2 linked regions of the Glaciimonas sp. PCH181 genome follow. The protein of the gene in region 2 interacts with the protein of the main gene of each other region in a pairwise test. Links are inferred from orthologs where the notes say so. Each region holds a gene or a part of one and is shown on either strand. Other genes may lie near its edges. The genes, in order: ssb and recO.

Region 1 (3,029 bases), on a different replicon or contig from region 2:
CATGACCCGTGCCGAAATTCGTTCCAGCGCTTCGCTAGCGTCTATATTTGCGCTGCGGATGTTGGGTTTATTTTTGATTTTGCCGGTCTTCTCGGTGTATGCCAAAACTCTCCCCGGCGGTGAAAGTGCGACATTAGTCGGTCTTGCCATGGGGATTTATGGGCTGGCGCAATCGTTTGGGCAAATCCCGTTTGGCGCTGCCTCCGATAAATACGGCCGCAAGAAAATTATTATCATCGGCCTGATCCTATTTGCGCTGGGGTCGTTCATTGCCGCCGCTGCGCCAAATATTTATTGGGTCATTATCGGCCGCGCAGTGCAGGGCGCTGGCGCGATTTCCGCTGCTGTCACGGCTTTTATTGCCGATTCGACGCGCGAAGAACACCGTACCAAAGCGATGGCGATGGTCGGCGGTTCGATCGGATTAACCTTCGCGCTGTCCATGGTGGCGTCGCCGTTATTGTATGAGTGGGTCGGTATGGGCGGCATTTTTGCCATTACCGGGGTACTTTCATTGGCAGCAATCGCCATGATTATTTTTGTCGTGCCGAATGCGCCGATGGTGAAGGCCAAGCGGGTCGCCTGGTCTGAAATCCTGCGTAACGGTGAGTTGATGCGGCTTAATGTCGGTGTATTTTCTTTACATCTGACGCAAATGGCAATGTTCGTCGTGATGCCGTCTGCATTAGTGCAATACGCCAACTTGCCAGTAACACAACATTGGAAAATCTATTTACCGGTCGTACTGATCTCATTCATCCTGATGCTACCGCCGGTTTTTATCGGTGAAAAACAAGGCAAGATGAAGCAAGTTTTTGTCGCGGCAATTAGTTTGTTGCTGGCGGTGCAGATCGGTATGTGGCTGGCGTTCTCGCAAACGAACGTTTATTGGCCGTTGCTTGTTGGCTTATTGCTGGCATTTTTTATCGCATTCAACGTGCTCGAAGCCAGCCAGCCTTCGCTGGTATCACGTATCGCCCCGCCCGCAGCCAAAGGCGCAGCGCTCGGGGTATATAACACGCTGCAGGCGCTGGGCTTGTTCTGTGGCGGAGCGTTGGGCGGCTTACTTAAACAACATGTCGGGACGTCATCGGTCTTCGTTTTAGGCGGCCTTTCAACTCTGGTCTGGCTTATAATCGCATCCGGCATGAAAAATCTACCGCGCCGAAGTAAGCCAGCTTCCGCGGTGACACATTAAATACAGTTAATTAACATTTAGGAGAAATATATGGCGTCGGTCAATAAAGTCATTATCGTCGGCAATCTGGGCCGCGATCCGGAAACCCGCTACATGCCTAACGGCGAAGCGGTCACCAACATCGCCGTTGCTACTACGGAAAGCTGGAAAGACAAGAATAGTGGCGAAAAGAAAGAAGTGACCGAATGGCACCGTATTACTTTCTATCGCAAATTAGCTGAAATCGCCGGTCAATACCTGAAAAAGGGTTCGTCTGTCTACGTAGAAGGTCGTCTGCAAACGCGCAAATGGCAAGACAAAGAAGGCGTAGAACGCTACACGACCGAAATCATCGCCGACTCCATGCAAATGTTGGGCAGTCGCCAAGGTCAGGGCGGCGGTAGTGGCATGGATGACGGTGGTTACGATGGCGGCGACGCACGTCAAAGTGGTGGCGGCTCTTCTTACAGCAACGCACCATCGGGTCAATCGAACAACGCGCCATCGCGTCCGGCACAGGCACCTGCTTCACGTCCTGCACAAGCGCCAGCATCGCGCCCGACACCGAATTTCTCGGATATGGATGACGATATTCCGTTCTAAGAAATATGTTTTTGTAGTAGACAAAAAATTAACGCGGCTCTTAAACAGGCGGCGTTTTTTCTTGTCGGTACGCGTTATTGATGCCATTAAAACCACGAGGCCGTAGCATTCCAACGCTGACTCTACCGCGTAGCTGACCGCGCTCCAAAGTTGCATTTAGTCTTGATATTGCCCTGATTTCAAGTCACCACTTCTTTAGATCCATCCGCACACAAAAGTGTTGGCGAGCAAGGAACGCCGCCGCAGCAATTTTCCGTCATAAAAGCCATCAACGCGTTCATCGTGTCGAAATTCACACTATAAATAACGAATCGCCCCTTTTGAAGTGGGACTACAAGATCTGCGTGGCTGAGCTCTTTCAGGTGAAATGATAAAGACGAGGGCGGAATACCTAATTGCTCAGCGATTTTGCTTGCCGCCAATCCCAATGGCCCGGCCTGGACTAGCAGACGGAAGACGGCAAGTCGCGAATCTTGGGCGAGTGCGGCAAATGCAGAAAGCGCGTTTTTAGTTTCCATTATTACTTGTCATATTTCTTGGTTGTATATCGGATCTATTATTCTATAAAAATAGAGTGGAGAGAAATTCTCCAGCATTGGGCGAGTGCGCATTCTTGCCGTTCGGAAGGAGGGGCGAATATGAAAGCGAGATTTTGGGGCGTCATCGCGACCCTCCTTATTGTTGCTGCGGTGGCGGGTTCTTATGCCCAATATCGATGCGCAGCGCTTGGTGGGGTTAATATTTATGCCACCAAGGACAGGCCGGATTGATCTGCAAATAAGCAAGATCGACCAAGCCCGATTCATCTTTAGCTAGATTGATTTCTGGTTCACGCGCTTGCTGAGTTCTTCGGCGTTTTCCTTGCGTTCGCTGTAACGATCCACCAGGAATGAGGACACATCACGCGTAAGTAAGGTAAATTTAAACAGCTCTTCCATCACATCAATTACGCGCTCATAGTAAGCAGACGGTTTCATCCTGCCCGCGTCGTCAAATTCCAGAAATGCCTTGGCAACCGATGATTGGTTTGGGATGGTGATCATGCGCATCCATCGGCCCAATATGCGCATTTGATTCACCGCATTGAATGACTGCGAACCGCCGGATACTTCCATCACGGCCAGTGTTTTACCCTGCGTCGGGCGCACCGCACCGATAGACAACGGAATCCAGTCGATCTGCGCTTTCATGATGCCGGTCATGGCACCGTGACGTTCGGGCGAGGTCCAGACCATACCTTCAGCCCATT
Region 2 (3,297 bases):
GTCCCCAGAATGCCGCACCTATGCCTAATAATGAAACGCCCGAGGCGGTGACTAAAAAAGTAATTAATGCAGCTTCGCGCTGGCGATCGTTCGACATCGCTACCGTCAGTCCGCTGGCAATCGTGCCGAATAACGCTAATCCAGCGATTCCAAATACAAGTTCTTTTGGAAAAGCGGCGAAAAGTGCGCCTACCGTAGCGCCGAATATGCCTACCAACAGATAAAAAACACCTGCCACAACACCGGCCCAATAGCGTTTAGCCGGATCTTCATGGGCTTCTTTACCGGTACAAATTGCGGCAGTAATCGCCGCCAGATTCAGCGCAAAACATCCAAACGGTGCCAGCACTAAATTAGTCAGCCCAGTCCAGGTGATCAGCGGTGAAATGGGCGTGTTATAACCAGAGGCACGTAACACCGCCACGCCGGGTGCATTTTGCGATGCCATGGTAACGACAAACAAGGGAATCCCGACGCCTATCAGCGTTGCCCAGGAAAATGTCGGCATCGTGAATACGGGCTTGGCAACGGCTAGATGAAAATTTTCGAAATGCAATAGACCCTGCGTTGCCGCCACTGCGACCCCGACTAGCAAGACGAGAATAATCGCGTAGCGCGGTATCCAGCGTTTGCATAAAAGGTAAACTACAAACATGGCGAAGACCAGCCAAAATTGCGATTGCATGGCAACAAAAACATTCATACCGAAACGTACGAGTATGCCCGCCAGCATCGCCGCGGCAATCGATAGCGGAATTTTATCCATGACCCTCTCGAACCAGCCGGTCACGCCAAATAATGTAATCAGCGCCGCAGAAAACAAAAAAGCGCCAATCGCGGCAGACATCGAGACACCCGCCAGACTGGTCACCAATAACGCTGCGCCTGGAGTTGACCAGGCGGTGACGATGGGCGTTTTATAGCGCAATGACAAGCCTATGCACGTCACGCCCATGCCTATGCCAAGCGCTAACATCCATGAACTAATTTCTGCTGGCGTCGCCCCCGCAGCTGCGGCGGCTTGAAAAATGATGACTGCTGAACTGGTAATGCCGACCAATACTGTGACAAAACCGGCAGCCAGAGAAGACCATGAGAAATTTTTCATTCGCTTTGTTTTCTTATAGGGACTTACGCAACATTGTTCTGGCAATAAACTTACTAAGGCTTGCGGAGATAGTTCGTACGTCGTTTCAACTAGCCGATAAATCAGTGCAGTCAGAGCGCTGATTCGAAGAACTTTTTCTCTAAGGGTTGGGGGTTACTCGTAGGAATAATTTTGCGCCCCTCTTACAATTGCATCAAATCAATCAGTATCTGGCGCGTATTCAACGGCGCACCGCCCAAATGATAAGCGAGCAAAAAACGCATCAATACTTTGCTCTGCGCCTGCGTGTTCGGATCGCTGTAATCCTCCCGCGCCATGTCCAGCAACGTCTTGCCACTGACTGCGGGCCATTTATCTGACACGCGTGCCGCCCGTGGGCCGCGCTCAGGGTCAACTACATACATCAAACCCGGCTCGACCGGCTGCCGACTACTGGTGCAAATCGTAAAATCGCCGGAAACACCGGTTTCTTTGAGCAGCGCGCGTTCGAATTGACGCAAAACTATCGGGGCGGGTTCCTGATGTGCCAACTTGTTCAGCGTAGCAACGTAGTGATTAAATAAACTCGGATGCGGATCGTCACGAGCCAATAATTTGACCAACAACTCGTTAAGGTAAAAACCACATAATAATGCTGACTTTTCTAAAGGCAACATCCCGCCTACCCATTCGGCATCGGTTAATGTACGGATTTCGGATTTTCCGCTCCAGCTCAGCGACAGGGGCTGAAAAGTTTGCAAGACGCCGCGCAATTTGGACAAGGGGCGCTTGGCACCTTTGGCAACTAGCGCGATACGGCCGTAATCACGGGTAAATACGTCCAGAATCAGACTGGTTTCACGATGGGGGTAACTATGCAGAACAAAGCCCGGTTGCGCCGCAATCCGTGAATCTACGGCTGCGCGCGAGCTACGTTTAACACTGCTTGCGGATGTTGAATTAGATGCGTTGGAAGCGGCCTTACTGCCTTTGGGAGCGGCAGCACTGCGAATAATAACTGGGGAAATAGGTAGTTGCTGATCGTCCTGATCAATCTCGGCGACGATGTGCATTTCAGAACTCAACACTGCGGACGGTTGGACCGCGGGTGCGGAAACTGCATCGATGGCCGCATCGACAGTGAGGGCATTCATGTTGGCTTTATTCGTAACCGTAGGCGCGTAATCCGGCTTCATTATCGGCCCAGCCGGATTTTACTTTGACCCAAATTTCCAAATAAACCGGACCGCCGAACAGACGCTCCATATCCAGTCGAGATTGTGTCGAAATATCTTTCAGACGTGCGCCCTTTTGACCGATGACCATTGATTTATGCGTATTGCGCTCAACCAGAATCGCAGCAAATACGCGTCGCAAATCACCCTCAATTTCAAATTTTTCGATCAGCACTGTGCTGGTATACGGCAATTCATCGCCAACAAACCGAAACAATTTTTCACGAACGATTTCAGCTGCTAAAAACTTCTCACTACGATCGGTAATATCGTCCTCACCGAACATAGGTGGATTTTGCGGCAGATATTTGCGTGTTTCGTCCTGCAAATTTTCTAGCTGAAAACGTAATTTTGCCGATACCGGGACGACTGCAGCGAAATCGCGTAATGCCGCAATTTTTTGCGCAAACGGCAGCAATACGGCTTTGTCTTTGACCCGATCAGATTTATTGATCACTAAAATGCACGGCACGTTAGTCGGCAACAGCTCAAGGACTTGTTGATCGGCTGGCCCAAAAGTACCCGCCTCGATCACAAATAAGATAACGTCCGACGCGGTCAAAGTTGTCGTTACGGTGCGGTTCAGCGTTTTGTTTAGCGCGTTGGAATGACGCGTCTGAAAACCGGGCGTATCAACATACACAAACTGCGTGTCCGGCAAAGTTTGAATGCCGGTGATGCGGTGACGCGTAGTTTGCGCCTTGCGTGAAGTAATGCTCACTTTTGCACCGATAAGCTCGTTCATCAACGTCGATTTACCGACGTTGGGACGGCCTACAATGGCAATGTAGCCGCAACGAAAATCAGTTGCGGGAGCCTGGGATACGGAATCTGTCATGCGGTTGTCGATTTACTCGCGGTAAGGGGTGATGTTTTGGGGTTGCTAATGACGCGCAGCGATAATAACTTTAGGCGTTGTCGCTGCCACCTCTGTAGATGGCGTCGCTGTCGCGGCTTTGGTCGTGCCCGTGGAAT

What was found.
Region 1: the proteins of recO (region 2) and ssb interact in binary tests that used the Escherichia coli proteins (3 or more experiments, as listed by UniProt). The link is inferred for Glaciimonas sp. PCH181 from one-to-one orthologs.

Annotation. Positions count from the first base shown.
Region 1 is NZ_PYFP01000002.1:817,784-820,812, reverse strand. What follows is about bases 303-3,004. They hold ssb (single-stranded DNA-binding protein), read left to right. Parts: upstream 303-1,228; coding sequence 1,229-1,780; downstream 1,781-3,004. Other genes in these bases: arsH (arsenical resistance protein ArsH), read right to left, coding at 2,593-3,004; C7W93_RS25300 (hypothetical protein), read left to right, coding at 2,419-2,550; C7W93_RS16810 (helix-turn-helix transcriptional regulator), read right to left, coding at 1,960-2,298; C7W93_RS16820 (MFS transporter), read left to right, coding at 303-1,198. Also shown: more of C7W93_RS16820, read left to right, coding at 2-302; more of arsH, read right to left, coding at 3,005-3,029. UniProt on the Escherichia coli protein: Plays an important role in DNA replication, recombination and repair. Binds to ssDNA and to an array of partner proteins to recruit them to their sites of action during DNA metabolism. Acts as a sliding platform that migrates on DNA via reptation.
Region 2 is NZ_PYFP01000001.1:2,128,406-2,131,702, forward strand. What follows is about bases 226-3,195. They hold recO (DNA repair protein RecO), read right to left. Parts: upstream 2,161-3,195; coding sequence 1,291-2,160; downstream 226-1,290. Other genes in these bases: C7W93_RS09855 (benzoate/H(+) symporter BenE family transporter), read right to left, coding at 226-1,108; era (GTPase Era), read right to left, coding at 2,249-3,160. In the rest of the region: more of C7W93_RS09855, read right to left, coding at 1-225; rnc (ribonuclease III), read right to left, coding at 3,206-3,297. UniProt on the Escherichia coli protein: Involved in DNA repair and RecF pathway recombination.